One region of the Arthrobacter sp. 10N43 genome, then DNA from elsewhere that is predicted to be linked to it. Evidence: predicted binding sites of a transcription regulator. Region 1 holds the regulator's gene; each other region holds the start of a gene.
The links. Region 1 encodes HrcA, which represses chaperone genes, less so after heat shock. Its sites were predicted from a motif close to TTNGCACTCGNNNNNNNCGAGTGCNAA; they were not measured.
Positions count from the first base shown of each region.

Region 2: groL (chaperonin GroEL) is a predicted target of HrcA. The motif match lies at 1,644-1,670, and genes of this name have one in related genera.
Region 3: AC1DDO_RS00075 (Hsp20/alpha crystallin family protein) is a predicted target of HrcA. The motif match lies at 3,137-3,163, and genes of this name have one in related genera.
Region 4: AC1DDO_RS14155 (Hsp20/alpha crystallin family protein) is a predicted target of HrcA. The motif match lies at 3,445-3,471, and genes of this name have one in related genera.

Region 1 is NZ_JBFTIA010000002.1:224,551-229,116, reverse strand. It holds gene hemW (radical SAM family heme chaperone HemW) at 1-1,221, shown strand, start outside; gene AC1DDO_RS03695 (DUF4870 domain-containing protein) at 1,341-1,760, opposite strand; gene AC1DDO_RS03690 (DUF3097 domain-containing protein) at 1,907-2,758, opposite strand; gene hrcA (heat-inducible transcriptional repressor HrcA) at 3,075-4,088, shown strand; gene dnaJ (molecular chaperone DnaJ) at 4,152-4,566, shown strand, end outside.
Region 2 is NZ_JBFTIA010000008.1:158,738-163,303, forward strand. It holds gene groL (chaperonin GroEL) at 1-1,461, opposite strand, end outside; gene AC1DDO_RS16335 (ABC transporter substrate-binding protein) at 1,757-2,980, opposite strand; gene AC1DDO_RS16340 (cold-shock protein) at 3,091-3,294, opposite strand; gene AC1DDO_RS16345 (LytR C-terminal domain-containing protein) at 3,453-4,076, opposite strand; gene AC1DDO_RS16350 (DUF3263 domain-containing protein) at 4,170-4,511, opposite strand.
Region 3 is NZ_JBFTIA010000001.1:11,878-16,443, forward strand. It holds gene AC1DDO_RS00060 (ABC transporter ATP-binding protein) at 1-584, opposite strand, end outside; gene serB (phosphoserine phosphatase SerB) at 717-1,646, shown strand; gene AC1DDO_RS00070 (SDR family oxidoreductase) at 1,737-2,513, opposite strand; gene AC1DDO_RS00075 (Hsp20/alpha crystallin family protein) at 2,660-3,079, opposite strand; gene AC1DDO_RS00080 (beta-ketoacyl-ACP reductase) at 3,245-3,970, opposite strand; gene AC1DDO_RS00085 (DUF3099 domain-containing protein) at 4,120-4,566, shown strand; gene AC1DDO_RS00090 (hypothetical protein) at 4,563-4,566, shown strand, end outside.
Region 4 is NZ_JBFTIA010000006.1:56,182-60,747, reverse strand. It holds gene AC1DDO_RS14180 (SRPBCC family protein) at 1-752, opposite strand, end outside; gene AC1DDO_RS14175 (hypothetical protein) at 1,013-1,243, opposite strand; gene AC1DDO_RS14170 (GlsB/YeaQ/YmgE family stress response membrane protein) at 1,375-1,641, opposite strand; gene AC1DDO_RS14165 (hypothetical protein) at 1,856-2,233, opposite strand; gene AC1DDO_RS14160 (J domain-containing protein) at 2,281-2,685, opposite strand; gene AC1DDO_RS14155 (Hsp20/alpha crystallin family protein) at 2,938-3,366, opposite strand; gene AC1DDO_RS14150 (MerR family transcriptional regulator) at 3,502-3,888, shown strand.

The sequences.
Region 1 (4,566 bases):
CTCGGCGACCCTGCGCCGCCGGACGGGCTCCTGCCCGCCCAGGCGCGCCAGGGCGCCGACCAGCGCGCCTTCGGGCTGTACGTGCACATCCCCTTCTGCGCGGTCCGCTGCGGGTACTGCGACTTCAACACCTACACCGCCACCGAGCTGGGCGGCGGGGCGTCCCAGGACGCCTACGCCGCCACCGCGATCGCCGAGGTGGAATTCGCTGCCCGCGTCCTGAAGGAATCCGCACTGCCGGACCGCCCCCTCAGCACGGTGTTCTTTGGCGGCGGCACGCCCACGCTGCTCCCGGCCGGGGACCTGGCCCGCATCCTTTCCGCTGCCATCGACGCCTGGGGCCTGCAGCCCGGCGCCGAAGTGACCACCGAAGCGAATCCCGATTCCGTCACCCCCGAATCCCTGCAGCTGCTGGCCGACGCCGGGTTCACCCGGGTGTCCTTCGGCATGCAGTCGGCCGTGCCGCACGTGCTGAAGGTCCTGGACCGCACCCACACGCCCAGCCGCGTGCCCGAGGTGGTGCAGTGGGCACGGGATGCGGGCCTCGCGGTCAGCCTCGACCTCATCTACGGCACTCCCGGGGAGTCGCTGGAGGACTGGCGCTACTCGCTCGAGACCGCCCTCTCTTACGCGCCGGACCACATCAGCGCCTACGCGCTGATCGTTGAGGACGGTACCAAGCTCGCGGCCCAGATCCGCCGCGGCGAAGTGCCGCAAATCGACGACGACGATCACGCCGCGAAATACGAACTCGCCGACGAACTGATTTCCGCGGCCGGACTCGCCTGGTACGAGGTCAGCAACTGGGCCCGCACCCCCGAGCAGGCCTGCCGGCACAACCTGGCCTACTGGCGCGGCGACGACTGGTGGGGCATCGGACCAGGGGCGCACTCGCACGTCGGGGGAGTGCGGTGGTGGAACGTCAAGCACCCCACCGCCTACGCCAACCGCCTCGGCACAGGGGCCTCACCCGCCGCCGGACGCGAAACGCTGGACACCGAAACCCGCAACGTGGAACGCGTCATGCTGGAGGCCCGGCTGAACTCCGGACTCGACATCCCCAGCCTCGGCGGCCTGGGGGACACCGGACGTCACGCCGTCGCGGGGCTGATCGCCGACGGCCTCGTGGACCCCGCAGCCGCTTTCAAGGGCCGGCTCGTTCTCACCCTCAAGGGCCGCCTGCTGGCTGACGCCGTGGTCCGCAGGATCCTGCCGGACTGAATAGCCCGCTGAACTGAAACTGCCGGGCCGAATTGCCCGGACACAAAGGAGCCGGCCGCTACGCCCTGAGGGGCAGCGGCCGGCTCTTTTGTGTGAGGTTTTTGTTCGGAAAGGCCGGGCTACTTAATCCAGCGCAGGTTGAACTCGTAGCGGTGCGGCTGGCCGCGGTTGACGTGGATGCCGGCGGCCACCGAGAAGCAGGTCACGGCGATCCAGATCACTGTGGCGAGCACGGCAAAGAGATTGCCCACCACGGGAATGAAGACCAGCAGATTGGCGAGCACCGCGGCGATCGTCGGCGGCAGCGTGAAGTTCAGCGCTTCCTTGGATTCCTGCGCCGTGAACGGGCCGCGGTCTTTGAAGATGAGGTAGATCAGCAGCGACGGCACGCAGCCCAGGATGCCGCCGAAATGCGCGAGCGTGGCCCACTGGCGGTCCTCGCTGGCCGTCAACGGCAGCGCATTTGCCGGAACGCCATGGTACGGGGGCTGGCCATGGCCGGCCTGGTTGCCCGTGTGTTCGCGTGCGTTATCTGCCACGGTGAAGCCCTTCGGATTGCGGTGATGCGTTGCTGCCTGGGTTGTGCCTGGAATAGCCGGAGCCGCGCTGGGAGCGCGGCCGCCGATTCAAGAATACTTGCTCTGGCGCGGAAATGGAGATCAGGGAGCGTCAGAGCTTGCGCCGGCTAGGGCACAGTGAGGAAGTCGATGACCTCTTCGACGCGGCCCAGCAGGGACGGCTCCAGGTCCGCGTAGCTGCGGACCGCCCCCAGGAGTTTCTGCCAGCCGAGGCCGATGTCCTCCTTCGTCGAGTGCGGCCACCCGAAAGCCGTCAGGATACCTGTCTTCCAGTCGACGCCGCGGGGGATCACGGGCCACTGTTCAATCCCCAGCACCGCCGGCCGGATGGCCTGCCACACATCGACGTAGGGGTGGCCCACGATCAGCACGTTGCCTGCGGCGCCCGGTGAGGCCATGACGGCGTCGGCGATCCGCGACTCCTTGGAGTCGGCCACCAGGTGGTCAACGAGCACGCCCAGGCGGCGCCCCGGGCCGGGACCGAAGTCCGCCACGGCGGCCGCGAGATCATCAATGCCGTGCAGGGGTTCAACCACGATGCCCTCCACCCGGAGGTCATCACCCCAGACCTTCTCCACCAGCTCGGCGTCGTGCTTGCCTTCCACCCAGATGCGGCTGGCCTTGGCCACCTGGGCGCGTTGCCCGGCCACCCGGACCGAGCCCGACGCCGTGCGGCCGGCACCGGCGGCCGGCGCCGCTTTCCTGGGAGCCGGAGGCATCAGCCGGATCGGCTGCCCCTCCAACAGGAAGCCAAAGCCTAAACGGAAGGAGCGGGACTTGCCTCGACGGTCCTCCAGCGCCACCACGTGCATGCCGCCGGACTTCTCCACCCGGGTCACGGCACCCACCCAGCCGGACTGGACCTCCTCGAGGACCATCCCGCGTTCCACCGGGACCTCCGGCAACGCGGTCTTGGCGGGGGCGGACAGGTCCTGGGGTCCCCAGTTCTGGTACGACATCTCTACACGCTTACTTTGCACTCGGAATGTACGGCGGTCAGTGGAACTCTCCGTGGCCTGCACCGGACCACAGGGGCGCGGCGCAGGCGGAAGCGGCTACGGTCCCGGCGCCCGATGTGACGGGAAACGCGATCCCGCAGGCCACGCCTGGAGCGAATCCAATGCTAACAACGCGGCGAGTCATATTAGACTGGTTAGCACTTAGGCATGTCGAGTGCTAACACTTGTTCCGTTGCGGACCACGCGCACCAGTTCTGGACGCGGACCGTACAACGCGGGCGGCACCGACTGCGGGACAGTCGATTGGAGGTGGAGCGTGAGCGAACCGCGCAAACTCGAAGTGCTGCGCGCCATCGTGGAGGACTACGTCCATTCGCGTGAGCCCGTTGGTTCCAAAGCGCTCGTTGAACGCCACCATCTCGGCGTGTCCAGCGCCACGATCCGCAATGACATGGCGGCGCTGGAAGACGAAGGCCTGATCACTGCACCGCACACGAGCGCGGGCCGGATCCCCACCGACAAGGGCTACCGGCTCTTCGTCGACCAGATCTCAGCGGTGAAGCCGCTGTCCCCGGCCGAGCGCCGGGCCATCCAGGCGTTGCTGGAAGGATCCGAGGACCTCGACGACATCCTTGACCGGACCGTGCGGCTCCTGTCCCACCTGACCAACCAGGTCGCCGTCGTGCAGTATCCGCTGCTCAGCCGCGCCAGGGTGCGGCACATTGAGTTCGTGCTGCTGGCACCCCGCAAGGTGCTGATCGTCCTCATCGCGGACACCGGCAAGGTGGAGCAGCGCGTCATCGACGTCGGGCAGGACATTCCCGACGACGCCCTCGCCGACCTGCGTACAAGTTTCTTGACGAGCCTCTCCGGAACGCCGCTGAGCCTGCTGCCCCAGCTTCTGCCCACAGTGGTTGCCAGCGGCCCGCCGGCGCGCCGGGGAGCAGCCCAGGCCCTTGCCCGCGGCCTCGAGGCGCTGGCCACGAGCAGCCGCGAGGAGCGGATGGTCATGGCCGGCACGGCCAACCTCGCACGCTCCAACGTGGACTTCCCGCTGAGCATCGGCCCGGTCCTGGAGGCGCTCGAGGAGCAGGTGGTCATGCTCCGCCTGCTCAGCGAAATGGCCGAAGACCCACGCGGCGTGACCGTCAGCATCGGCCGGGAAAACCCCTACGACGGTCTGGCCGAGGCCTCCGTCGTGGCCACGGCCTACGGCCCGGACGCCACGGCCAAGGTCGGTGTCCTTGGACCCACCCGGATGGACTATCCCACCACCATGGCCGCCGTGCGCGCGGTGGCCCGCTACCTTTCGAGGATCCTGGGGCCCTGACCGGCCCGGACCCAGCACGACTTCTTGCCCCACCGGCAGTACGAAAAGGAAGAGATACACACTTTGAGCAGCCACTATGACGTTCTTGGAGTCTCCCGCGACGCAACGGGGGAGGAGATCAAGAAGGCCTACCGGAAACTGGCCCGGACCCTGCACCCCGACGTGAACCCGGGAGAAGACGCCTCAGACCGGTTCAAGGCCGTCACCCATGCCTATGAAGTCCTCTCCGATCCGCAGAAGCGCCGGGTCTATGACACCACCGGCAATGAGAACGGCACCGACAACGGCTTCGGGGGCGGCAGCTACTCGGGCCAGGGCTTCGCCTTCCAGGACATCTTCGAGACCTTCTTCGGCGCCGGTGGCGGCCAGGGCGGCCCGGCATCCCGGGTCCGCCGCGGCCAGGACGCGCTGATCAGCGTCCGGATCGACCTCCGCGACGCGGTGTTCGGCGTCAACAAGAAGCTCGAAGTCGACACGG
Region 2 (4,566 bases), on a different contig from region 1:
CAGCAGGTCGACGTACTCGCCGGTGGCTGCGTTGAGGCCGTGGCCTGCGGGCAGGCCGCGGACCTTGTCCACCACGACGCCGGGCTCGAGACCGGCGTTGAAGGCGATCTGCTTCAGCGGGGCGTCGATGGCAACGCGGACGATGTTCGCACCCGTTGCTTCGTCGCCGGAGAGCTGCAGGTTCGCAAACGCCTTGGCGCCGGCCTGGATCAGGGCAACGCCACCGCCGGCGACGATGCCCTCTTCGACAGCAGCCTTTGCGTTGCGGACGGCGTCCTCAATGCGGTGCTTGCGTTCCTTGAGCTCGACCTCGGTTGCCGCGCCGGCCTTGATGACTGCAACGCCGCCGGCCAGCTTGGCCAGGCGCTCCTGCAGCTTCTCGCGGTCGTAGTCGGAATCCGAGTTCTCGATTTCGGCGCGGATCTGGGACACGCGGCCGGCGATCTGGTCGGCGTCGCCTGCACCCTCGACGATGGTGGTCTCGTCCTTGGTGACAACAACCTTGCGGGCCTTGCCGAGGAGTTCGAGTCCGGCGGTCTCAAGCTTGAGGCCGACTTCCTCGGAGATGACCTGGCCACCGGTGAGGATGGCGATGTCGGCCAGCTGGGCCTTGCGGCGGTCGCCGAAGCCCGGAGCCTTGACGGCAACGGACTTGAAGGTGCCGCGGATCTTGTTGACGATCAGGGTGGCCAGGGCCTCGCCCTCGATGTCCTCGGCAATGATCAGCAGCGGCTTGTTGGACTGCATGACCTTTTCCAGGACAGCAACCAGTTCCTTAACGTTGGAGATCTTGGAGTTGACGATCAGGATGTACGGATCCTCAAGGACCGTTTCCTGGCGCTCGGCGTCGGTGACGAAGTACGCGGAGATGTAGCCCTTGTCGAAGCGCATGCCTTCGGTGAGCTCCAGCTCGAGGCCGAAGGTGTTGGACTCCTCGACGGTGATGACACCTTCTTTGCCGACCTTGTCGAGGGCTTCGGCGATCAGGGCGCCGATCTCGTTGTCGCCGGCGGAGATGGACGCGGTGGCGGCGATCTCTTCCTTGGTCTCGATTTCCTTGGCGGAGGCCAGGAGCTCGACCGTGACGGCTTCAACAGCCTTCTCGATGCCGCGCTTGAGGGACAGCGGGTCAGCGCCGGCCGCGACGTTGCGCAGGCCTTCCTTGACGAGGGCCTGTGCCAGCACGGTTGCCGTGGTGGTGCCGTCGCCTGCGACGTCGTCCGTCTTCTTGGCAACTTCCTTGACCAGCTCGGCGCCGATCTTCTCGTAAGGATCGTCCAGCTCGATCTCCTTGGCGATGGAAACACCATCGTTGGTGATCGTGGGGGCGCCCCACTTCTTTTCGAGGACGACGTTGCGTCCCCGCGGGCCGAGGGTGACCTTGACGGCGTCGGCGAGGATGTTCAGGCCCCGCTCAAGACCGCGGCGTGCCTCTTCATCAAATGCAATGATCTTGGCCATAACGGCAGTAGTCCTTTCGGGACAGTCGTTAAGAATGAACCTTCGCTGTGGTGCCCGCGACGGACGATCCCTGCCCTGCGGCCTCTGTATGCCGCCGGGTCCGGGATCTCACCCCAGCAAGGTGTTCCTTTAGCTCCTGGACCGGCTGCCCCACTCCGCGGCCGGGCGGACCGGGCGTCGTGTTAGCAGTCAGTGCGCTGGAGTGCTAACTCAATAATTAGCACTCCCCCGGGGAGAGTGCAAGCAGTGGCCGGCCCGAACGGCCCGCCACGCGGGCACAATACGCTAGGAGCGATCAGCCGCCGCTGCTGCTGGCGGCTTCCGTTCCGGTCATCGTGGCCAGATTGTCCTGGCCGTAGGTGTAGACCATGTAGTTCGCTTCGGTGATGTCGCCGTGGGAATCAAAGTTGATCCGGCCGGATTGGCCGTCATAGTCCGGGCGCTGGCCTGCCCGGAGGGCATCGACGCAATCCTTGTAGCTCGTGCACGTCTTGCTCGCGGGCTGGCTGGCTTGCTGGGCGGCTTGCGCTGCCCCGCCGGAGACCGTGACGAGGGACGCCGCGATGGAGGTTCCGGCGTCGTCCTGTGCCGCGGCGGCAGCGACGGCGGCCAGGATGACGGCGTCGTACGTCTCGGCGGCGAACACCATGTCCTTGAGCCCGGGATCAACGGCAACGAGGTCCTTCTGGAAGGCGGCGGAGGGAAACACGCCGGGCAGGATTCCGCGTGCGCCGTCGAGGGCCCGCGCTCCCAGTCCGGTGCCGTACCGGCTGACCGCCCCGTCGCTGAGCACCAGTTTCTTGCCGGCAAGGCCGGCATTGTTCAGTTCGGCGATGGCACCCTGCGCGCCGTCCCTGGAGACCAGGACCACGGCGTCGGGATTTACGGCCTTCGCGGCGGCGGCAGCCTGCTGCGCCTGGCCGGGCGTGAACTCCGGGTCGGCCAGGACTTCCATTCCGGACTGTTTCGCCGCACCGACAACGGCTGCGGCGACGTCTTTGCCGTAGCCGCCTTCCTCGTGCACCACTGCCAGGGTCCTGGCGCCGCCGTCCTTGGCGAGCTTGGCCAGGACGGACGCCTGGGCGATGTCGGCCGCGGCGGTGCGGAAATAGTAGCCGCCGCTCTTGTAGTTGCTGAGCGCACCGGCGGCGTTGGCCGGCGAGATGACCGCTACCTTGGCGTTGGCCAGCACGTCGATGGCGGCAGGGGCACGGCTGGAGTCGGTGGGACCGATCACGACGTCGGCCTTCGCGGCGACCAGCGCTTTGGCCTGGGCTGCGGTGTCCGCGCTGATGGTTTCCGGCAGGAGCTCCACCGGTTTGCCCTTGTGGCCGCCGGCAGCGTTGATCTCCTTGACGGCGAGCTTGGCCGCCGCGAGCTGCGGGGCATTCAGGAAGTTCTGCCTCCCGGTGCTGTCCAGGATCAGGCCGATGCGCAAAGTGCCGTCACCGCTCGCGTCGGCGCTGGCCAGGCGGGCGCTGCCGGCAGGTCCCAGGCAGCCCGTCAGGGCCAGTGCCATGGCTGTTCCAACCGCCAGGGCGCGGCCCACCGGCAGTGGTCCCTTCGGGCGTATTCCCTTCAGGCGTGCTGAGGAGTCCCGCGGGGTGTTTTTGAGCGCGGCCAGTGCCACTAGGCGGGCCGGACGCTTTCGGCCTGCGGGCCTTTTTCGCCCTCGCCGACTTCCAGCTCCACCCGCTGGCCCTCATCCAGGGCGCGGTAGCCCTCGCCGACGATCGCGGACCAGTGCACGAAGACGTCGTTTTCGGAACCGTCCACGGTGATGAAGCCGTAGCCCTTTTCGGCGTTGAACCACTTGACGGTTCCCAGTGCCATGGTGTCCACACTTTCAGCTAGCTTGCGTGCGGCCCACCTCAATGTGCGCCGCGGACTGCGAAGAGAAATCCGCAGATACTGTACCCACAGCGTCCCCCAGGAACGTTGGCGGCGGGCAGGGCCACGGCCTAATAGTTATTGAGGCGTAACCGGAATGGCTACTGGAAGCCGGGGCCGAGGACCACGACGAGAGGCAGGTTGAACTCCGTGGACTCCACGAGGGTGTCGATGCCCAGGAGCGTTCCGAGCGCCTCCGCGTTGCCCTTCTGTTCGGCGTCGCTGTAGAAAATCACCGACGTCTGCTGCGGGACGCCGCCCCAGTTTCCTGTCTGGCCCAAGATCCAGCCGTCGGAGCTGACGGTGCCGCCGACCCTGCCGGCGAGGCCGGCCGTGGCGGTCCCGTTGTAAATCGTCACCGGCTGCGTCTTGTCCACGCCGGCAGCGGGGATACTGGGCGTCGCCGACGGCGCTGCCGCGGGATCTGTGGAGGCCGGATCGGTAGCGGTGGGTTCCGGGCTCGTCGGCGAGGGGCTGGGGCTGGCCGGGCTCGTGGCGGACGGAGCGGCGGTGGCGTTCTCACCGACGGCCGAGGCCTGGCCTGCGGAGAATCCGAGCTTCGGCAGGATCAGGAAGGCCACAAGGCCGATGGCCAGCGCTACGCAGCCAGCCGCCAAGATGGGCGCCAGGCTCCGGCGGCGCGATTCTGCGACGGCCCGGTGGACACCCTGGCGGGCAGAGGTCTCCGGGACCCGGTCAAATTCATCCCGAGCGTATTTGGTCATGGTAAAACGACGTCCTTGCTGATTTCAGACGGGTGCCCGAGGCCGGAAGCGGCGCAACAGGACGCTGCGCATCCGGCTGCGCGTGACGCTACTTTACGAATCTGTTCCCAGACGACGAGCAGTGCGGGCACGTTGGCGTGATGTACGTAGTCTACGCAATCTCTTGACCAGCATGGGATCGTGGGCCAGCGCTTCCTCGGTATCGATGAGGGCATTGAGGATCTGGTAGTAGTGCGTGGCGGAAAGATCGAACAGCTCACGGATGGCCTGTTCCTTGGCCCCGGCGTACTTCCACCACTGCCGCTCCAGTGCCAGCATCTGCTGGTCGCGGGCGCTCAGCGGAGAATCCGCGGATACCTCGCCCAGGCCTGCGCTGGCAGCGAAGGTTTCGGCAAAATCCCCCGCGATCCCGTGCTCTTGCGCTGTTTCGGCCACGACACACTCCCTGGTTGATTCCGAAAAACCGGTTGATTCCGAAAAAGCTGGTTGG
Region 3 (4,566 bases), on a different contig from region 1:
GCGGCGTCGTCGCGGGCGAGCTCGCTCAGGCGCTGGACCAGGTCCTCGCGCCCGCCCAGGTCCAGACCGGCGGCCGGCTCATCAAGGAGCAGCAGCTCAGGATCGGTCATGAGGGCGCGGGCGATCTGGACGCGTTTGCGCTCCCCCTCGGACAGCGATGCGAAGTGGCGGTTGAGCAGCGGGCCGATGCCCCACTCGTTCAACAGGCCGAAGGCGCGCCGCTCGTCGTTCTTCTCGTAGCCTTCGCGCCAGCGGCCGGTCACACCGTAGGCGGCGGTGACGACGACGTTGAGGACCTTTTCCTGCTCGGGGATCTGGCTGGCCAGCGCGGCCGAGGACAGTCCGATCCGGGGCCGGAGCTCGAACACGTCGACGGAACCGAGGACTTCCTCAAGGATGCCCGCCACTCCGGACGTCGGGTGGATCCGGGCGCCTGCCAGTTGGAGGAGAGTGGTCTTGCCGGCGCCGTTGGGTCCGAGGATTACCCAGCGTTCGCCTTCCTTGACCTGCCAATCGACCTTGTCCAGGAGGGTTTTAGCCCCACGTACAACGCTGACGCCGGCCATTTCAAGAACATCACTCATAGGAGTAGACACTAGGACAAAAAAGCGGAGGACTGATAACCGGCGCTGCGGGCTGCCGTGGAGCGTCACGCGGCGGCGGCCGGGGCGCAACGAATTCGGGTCGTCCAGCGCGTGCTCGCTAGGATTGAGGCCATGAGTTCGAACGTGACCGCAGTCAGCTATGGCCTGAAACTTTCCCTTCCCGACATCCAGCGGCTGCGTTCGCTCCTGACCGCCGCGGGGCTGGGCGTCGGGGCCGAAAACCGCACCGGAAACGCCCGCTTCGAGGTGTACGCGGCGGACTGCACAGTGGATGGCTCACAGGACGGCTTACTGGACGGCACAACAGACGCTTCACTGGCTGCTTCCCTGACAGGCGCGCGCCGCACGCTGGCTGCCTCAGGGATCGACGGCGTGGACACGGCCCTGGTTCCCGCGGCACTGCGCAATGCGCCCCGGAAGTTCCTCATCATGGACGTGGATTCCACCCTCATCCAGCAGGAAGTCATCGAACTCCTGGCCGCCTATGCCGGCAAGCGCGAGGAAGTCACGGCGGTGACCGAGGCGGCCATGCGCGGGGAACTGGACTTCGCCCAGAGCCTGCACGCCCGGGTGGCCGTCCTCGCGGGGCTGCCGGCCGACGTCGTCGATTCCGTCCGCGCCGAGGTCCGGCTGACCGAGGGCGCCGCCGAACTGGTGGCGGCGTTCCGGGCCGCCGGCCATGCCGTGGCCGTGGTGTCCGGCGGGTTCAACCAGATCCTGCGGCCGATCGCCGAAGACCTGGGGCTGGACTACTGGATCGCCAACGAACTCGAAATCGTCGACGGCGCCCTGACCGGCAAGGTCCTCGGCGACGTCATCGACCGGGCGGCCAAGGAGAAGTACCTGCGCGAGTGGGCCGCTGCCGAGGGTATCCCGATGGAGCACACGATCGCCGTCGGTGACGGCGCCAACGACCTCGACATGCTCGGCGCCGCCGGCATCGGCGTCGCCTTCAACGCGAAGCCGGCCGTCCGCGCGGCCGCTGACGCCGCCATCAGCCTGCCCTACCTAGACGCCGTGCGGTACATCGCGGGGGTCTGAGGCGTTAACCGCGAGATGGCACGTCGCGGCAATGTTTGCGAAAAACATTGCCGCGACGTGCCATCTCGGTCGGCCCGGGGGCCTGCGCTACTAGTTGGAGCCGGTGCCGGCAGCCGTGTCTGCGGCCCTACCGAAATAATCGGCGCCGCCAACGTATTCGGTGTGGCCGGTCTCGACGTCGGCGGTAGCCATCTTGGCGACCTCCGCGGCGAACTCCTTGACCGAGTACAGCTTGCCTGCCTCGGCGCGTCGGGCCTCGATGGCGCCGGGGTTGGACCGGTCAAGCAAAGTGGCCGTGACGGTGCCCTCGATCATGTCACCGGAGACGACGACGAGCGAGATGCCCTTTTCCGCCAGGGCCGGCACGAGTTCACGCAGCGCGTCCTCGCCGGCACGCTTGCTGCGGGCGACGGGCTCGTACTCGGGCATGGTGGGAACCGTGCCGATGAAGTGGGCCTGGTGGCTGGTCACGAAGACCACGCGGGAGCCTTCAGGCATGAGCGCCACGGCGGCGTTGAGCATGTTCACCTGGGCGTCACGGTTCAGCTTCAGCGCGTAGCCCTCCTCCATTCCGGTCTCCATGCCGCCGGAGGCGTTGAGGACCAGCAGGTCGAGCGAGCCGAAGTTCTCCATGGCGGCGCTGGCGAGGGCCTGGACGCCTTCCTGGGTGGTGAGGTCCGCCCCGACGGCAGCCGCACGGCCGCCGTCGGCTTCGATCTCCGCGACGACCTTGTTGGCGCGCGGCGCCTTCTGGCGGTAGTTCACGACGACGGCCGCGCCTTCGCCGGCGAGGATCTTGGCGATGTCTGCGCCGATTCCGCGCGACGAACCGGTCACGATCGCAGTCTTGTTGTCCAGCAGTCCCATACGAGCTCCTTTTGTTCCAAACGTCCAAACACTGTGGGTCTGCAATCCATCATGCCAGCGGATCGTGCCTTTACAGTTGTTGAGCGTCCACAAAGAAGCCCAGACAGCGTAGTTCCCGAGGCGACCGGAACCCGCTGATGGCAGGGTCAGCTGCGGTCGATCCTGATCTTCGTCGTCGTTTCCCCTGTGACTACCTCGGGAGCCGGTGCACGGACCTCCAGCACGCCGTCCTTGTACGTGGCCGTGATGTCTTCTTCCTTGGCCCCTTGCGGCAGCGCAATGCTGCGGACGGACCGGCCGTAGCGGAACTCGGAACGGTAACCGGCCTTGCTCTTGTGCTCGGACTTTTCCTCCCGCTGCACCGCGATGTGCAGCATGCCCTCGCTGACCGAGACGTCAACGTCCTGGTCGGGGTCGATCCCGGGCACCTCCGCCCGGACCACCAGCGTGCTGCCCTCCTGGAACTGTTCGATTTTGATCCCGGGCGCTATGGACAGATCACCATCGAGGAAGCGGCGGACCGGTTCCAGCATGTCCGAGGGCGTCCACTTGCTGAGATCACTCATGATTTTCCTCCTGCGTCCACGCCCCTGCCATGGCATGGGCTGGGGCTGTGAGCCCATTAGACGCTCCCGGAGTCCCGGTGCCAAGGGCAAAAAGGCCCAGCGAAGAGGACGGCAAAGAGGACAGCGGACGACGGCGGATACCGCCGTCGTCCGCTGTATTCGGAGCTAGTGGCCCATTCCCAGGCCGCCGTCGACCGGGATGACCGCACCGGAGATGTAGGACGCCTCGTCGCTGGCGACCCAGCGAACCACGTTGGCGACCTCGGAGGCCTCGGCGAAGCGGCCGGCCGGGACCTTGGTCAGGTAGTCCTTCTGCGTGGCCTCGGGCAGCTCGGCCGTCATGTCTGTGTTGATGAAGCCGGGCGCGACCACGTTCGCGGTGATCCCGCGGCCGCCGAGCTCGCGGGTGAGCGAACGGGCGATGCCCACCAGGCCCGCCTTGGAGGCCGAGTAGTTGATCTGGCCCGGCGCGCCGTACAGGCCGGAGACAGAGGAGATCAGCACCACGCGGCCCTTGCGGGCACGGATCATGCCCTTGGACGCGCGCTTGATGACCCGGAAGGCGCCCGTGAGGTTGGTGTCGATCACCGAGGTGAAGTCGTCCTCGCTCATCCGCATCAGCAGGGTGTCCTTCGTGATGCCGGCGTTGGCGACGAGTACTTCGACGGGACCGTGGGCGGCTTCGACTTCCGCGAACGCGGCGTCCACCGAAGCCTCGTCTGTGACGTCCGCCTTGACGCCGAGGATGCCCTCGGGCAGTGAAGACTCGCTGCGGAAGGTCACCGCCACCTTGTCGCCGTTGGCCAGGAAGGACTCGGCAATGGCCAGGCCGATCCCCCGGTTTCCGCCGGTGATCAGAACGCTGCGGCCGGTGGTGGGTGTTTCAGACATATGGGGCTCCGGGATTCTGCGGCAGGGAGGCCGCGCTGGGGGCTGGATTTTTCCTGCCTCCGATCTTAGCGCCCGGTTCGCATGCGTTTGGGCGGCTCCGCCGATGGTGAGAGAATTGGAGTAAGCCTTGGGAGCGTGATCTGACAGCCGTGACACTCAAAAACCGACCCGGTGCCCCTGTGCCCGGGAGGCCGGACGCCGAGTCCGGCGGTACCGAGGTGCACAGCATCACAGACGCCGCTGCTGCGCATTCGGACGAGATGCACCAGCGGATGGTCAAGTACGCCGTCGCCATGGGCATCCGCATGGTCTGCCTCATCCTGATATTTGCCGTGGATGGCTGGTTCAGGCTCATTCCGGTGCTGGGGGCCGTCTTCCTGCCGTGGGTGGCCGTGGTGATCGCCAACGGCAGCGACAAAGCGGAAATCCACAGTGACTCCCTCCTGGACTACGCTCCGCTCGCAGAGCTGGATGCGCCGGCTCCCGCCGGGCCGGCCGAACCCTACGCCGGCGATGACGCCTCGGGGACGCTGCTGCAAGGCGAGCTGATCGATGATGAAAACGACGACGACGACCACGGACGGGCAGCTTCATGA
Region 4 (4,566 bases), on a different contig from region 1:
GCTTCGGACCGGCCAGCAGTCTCTTCCGCGGTATGAGTCGCGTCCCGGGGGGTTCCCTCACCGGGAAACACGCTGCCCGCGGTGCCGGTGGGCGGAACGGCTTCAACCTCTGGGTATGGCGTGGCCTGAGCCGGCGCGTCTGGGCCGGTGGCCTTGCTGCCTGCCGCTGCAGCGACGCCCGACGCTGCAGCGGCGGCGAGCCCAACTCCGGCAACGACCGTGCCCGACACCCCGGCTTTGCCGCTGTCCCCCCGCGACCCCGCGGCCTCATCAATGCCGGGCGTGCCTCCGGAGGCGCCCTCGCTGACGGATCCGCGCCAGGCGCCGGTCGCGTAGCCCTCGTCTTCAATGAAGGCCTTGAACCGGTTGAGGTCACTCTCGGCTTGCCTCTCTACGATGTTCAGCCTGTCGCCGATCTTTTCCACGATCCCTTCGGGCTCATATTCCAGGGACAGCTGTACCGATGTCTGCCCGCCGCCGAGGTCTTCGAACGTCACGGACCCTGCGTTCGTTGCGCCCTCTGTGGCGGCCCATGCGACTTTTCGGTCGGGTACCTGCTCGAGGATTCTGGCCTGCCACTGCCTGCGCACCCCGACGATTTCCGCAACCCACTCGAGCTGGTCGTCACTGAGCTGTTTGACGCTCTTCACCCCGCCCATAAAGCGCGGAAATTCTTCGAACTGGGTCCATTGGTTGTAGGCCACGCTCACGGGAACGTTGACCAGAACTCGCTTTTCAACCTTGGTGCTCACGGTGTCTCCTTCGACGGGATTTTTTTGGGAACTGGCGGGAAGGGAATCAATCATCAGCATGCTTACTATAACTTCGGGGGTGTCATCCGGGCCAGGGGGCAATTCGTGCTCGGTCCGCCGTGGCCCGGCCTCCAGACATGAGCGTCGCGCCGGTATTGAAGCGGCCGCTGCCCAGGTATCCGGCGAATGTCCGGGACGGCGAGGCCGCCGCGGTCGTCCCGGCCGCACTAGACGTCCGGGACTGCGTGGGAGCCCGACGTCTAGTGCGGCGTCGGCGCCGCTTCCTCGCGCAGTCTGAAGCGGGCACCGGGAACGCCTATCAGCGTGGTGCGCGTCCCGTCGTCTGCCTCCAGGTCGAGGTGGACCAGCCGATGTCGGCGGTGTTTTGCCACGATGGCGAAGCTGGCACCGGCCAGCCGCAGGATCTGTCCTTCGAGGACCTCACGGAGTTTGTGCTCGACGAAGGACTGCGGGAATGCGGGTTCGGTCATGGTGTTCAATTCCCTCCTAGGGGCGCCTATCGGTGCGGATTCGTGGCAACGTCGTTTCGTACACTCACGGAAGGCCCCGCCGGCCGGAATTCGGGCGGCCGCCGGGAATCCCGTACGTGGCCGATGGCTGCCTAAACCCTGCTCCTGCGGCCGGCGACGGCGCCGTAGATCAGGAGCACTATGACGGCGCCGAGGATGGAGAGGAGCCAGGTCCGCAGATCGAAGAAGTCACCGAGGCCTCCGCCGAAGATCAACGAGCCGATCCAGCCGCCGAGGATCGCGCCTACGACGCCCAGGACGAGTGTGATCACCCAGCCGCCGCCCTGCCGGCCGGGCAGGACCGCCTTGGCGATGGCTCCTGCGATAAGCCCAAGAAGGAGAAATCCGAGAATCCCCATGACTGCACTTCCTTTCGGTAGACCGGCCGGGGATGCGACCGACATCAAGATTTAATCAGCATGCTTAGTAGTATGCAAGGACCCGGCGCCCCTGGGGCGGTCGTGCGTGGATGCCCCATCAGTCGCCGACCTTCGGCGGCCCGCGGAGGGAAGAACAGCCACTTGATGGCCTTCGTCCCCACGCGAGTGCCTGTGGGTGCCGCGGTTCGTGGGTCTAGGGCCGGGATCCGTAGATGAATTCCTTTGCGTGGCTGACGGCCTTTCTGAACGCATCGTTGCGCAGGGTGATCTGTTCGTCCGTGTCTGTGGTGCCCGGTTCGATGTAGGCGGTGAGGCCGGGGTGGAGCACCCAGATGTCCCCGGCGGGCGGGAGGTAGAAGACCCCGAAGGAGCGGTGCCGGGAGTCTTCGGCCCAGATAGGGACGACGGCGACCGCGGCGCCGGTGTCCGGATTGATCCATTGGGCCCGGGGCAAAGGCTGTTCGTGGACTTCGGGGTCCAGGAACGGGGCCGTGCCCTTGCCCCAGCGTTGTTCGAAGCGTTCATAGAACGCCGGCATCAGCTGGGCATCGTACGGGTGCCAGGCACTCATGGCGCTTTCCTTCTCCATTCGTGTAGTCAGCGGCGTCCGGGTCCTGGTCAGAACCGGATCCACCACAGGACCTGCCGTCCCGGGGCCGGAGTGCCCGGTGTAATGGGGCATTCCCACCGCAGCGGACCGATGATCAGCTCAGGGCCGGACAGTCCCGGCTCCCGTGCCGGCGGCGCGGGATCCCGCAGCGCCGGCTGCGGCGTCGTCGGCCGGTGCCGGTCGTAGGCCGCCCGCTTAGCCGGGTCGCCGAGGACGGCGTAGGCATCCATGATCTCCTGCAGCTCCTGCCGCTCTTGTGCTGTGGAGTCAGGGCCGGCGGGAACGGCGCCCGCGGGACGGGTGTCGGGATGACGGGCCCGCACCAAGGCCCGGTACGCGCGGCCAACCTCGCGGGCCGTCGCCGCACGGCCCAGATGGAGAACCTCGTAGGGATCGGGGCTGCGTCCCTTCATGGTCCGACTCCCGTCTGCTCGGCTTGTTCCGGTCCACCCCGGCGCCCCGGCGCCCCGGCGGGTCGCGGGGGCGGGGGTGTGCGGGTGGTCCTCGGCCCGGAGACAGGGGACCACCATGCGGGAGGCACCGTCGGGGGCCGCTTTTCGCTGCGCAACTGGCGCGGTGGCGTGGCTGCTCTGCATCGCCCTTTACTTACTGGTGGCCGGTCCCGCTGCTCCCGGTCCTGCGGGCCTGTCCTTCCCAGGGGTGGATCAGGCGGCGTTGATTGCCTGTGGCTCGTTCTTCTGGGAGGTGATCTCGATGCGGCGCGGCTTGGCCTTCTCGGCTACGGGGATCCGCAGCGTCAGGACCCCGGCGTCGTAGCTGGCCTTCACCGCGTCGGTGTCCAGGGCGTCGCCGAGGATGAGCTGGCGGCTGAAGACACCCCGGGGACGTTCGGCGGCGATCAACTCGGTGTCTTCACCTTTCGGGTCCTTGCGCTCGGCCCTGACCGTGAGGACGTTGCGTTCGACGTCGATGTCCACCGAGTCCGCGGCGACTCCGGGCAGGTCGAAAGCGACGACGAAATCTTCGCCCTCCTGCCATGCGTCCATGGGCATGGCCGCGGGCCGCGCCGTGGTGCCGAGGACCTGCTGGGCGAGCCGGTCAAGCTCGCGGAACGGGTCGGTACGCATCAGCATGGTCTTCTCACTCCTTGCAGTCGATTTTCTTCTCATTCCACCCAGCCACTTATGTGTCGTGGCTGGTATAGATTTTTTATAGCACCGGTGCGAAACTGGTGCAAGACGTTTTTTGGGTTTTTTGAGGAGGCCGGGATGGAGCGGAACCCGGGGAGAAGCGCGGCGGTTTATGCCATTTCCGTGGCGGCGGAGCTGGTCGGGACCGGGCAGCAGAACCTGCGGCTGTATGAGCGCCGGGGCCTGCTGGAACCGGGCCGGACGGTCGGCGGAACACGCCGGTACAGCGAGCAGGACCTGGCGATCCTGCGCAGGATCGGCGCCCTGCTCGATGACGGCCTGAACCTGGCCGGCATCCGCCTCGTCCTTGAACTTGAAGCGGCCAACAGGCGCCTCGAAAGCGAACTCGCAGCGGCCCGGGCGCGGGAGCACCGGGCGAAGAGCACTTCGGCCAGTGCCGCCAGCCCAGGGACTGCGGGAACGAACGGCGGTGCAGGCCGCCGCGGACGAGGGGTCCGCGTCTAGGCCCGGACGCGTCCAGGTCCGGACGATGGGACACGGATTTCCAGGATGCCGTCACTGTAAGAGGCCCTCACCTCAACCGGATCGACAGCCGCTTCCCGCGTCGGTTACTTCGCTTCCCCGCGTCGGTTACTTAACGTTGAGCAGGCGGCGGTCACGGGCGTTTCGGTTCCTCGCGGCCAGGCCTCCTGATCCAGCGGGGCCGGGGCCCGGTCGAGGGTCTGGCTTTGAACGTGGATCACTACTCTCGAGTTGTTCCAGGTTTGGGGGGCGCGTTAACAGGGCTTGAGGGCTATGACTGCGGCCCGGCTGAGGCGCAGCGGTGAGGGTGCATCGCCAAGGCTGCGCTGAACCAGGCGGCCCGCTGTGACCAGAAGCAGACAGTCGTCCGGGACGTGGGCCGGGGGCGAGGGGCGTCGAGGACTGCCTCCCCTCTGCGCCGGAGGACATCCTGCATACCGCACCCCGTATCGAAAGTTGTCGCCGTGCACGCCCAGCCGCGTCTTGCGGCACAGAGGGGCTGTGGTCTTCGTGCGCGGGCTGGAGTTCCGCCGGGTCGGTGCATGCGAACATCGGGGCGGCGCCCCCGGATGCCCGGGGCCGGCTGATTGTAAGTTGACCGCACGGGCGGAACGGGGGGTCCGGCTGCGCTGGTGCGTCAAGCACGCAGTTGGGCCGCGA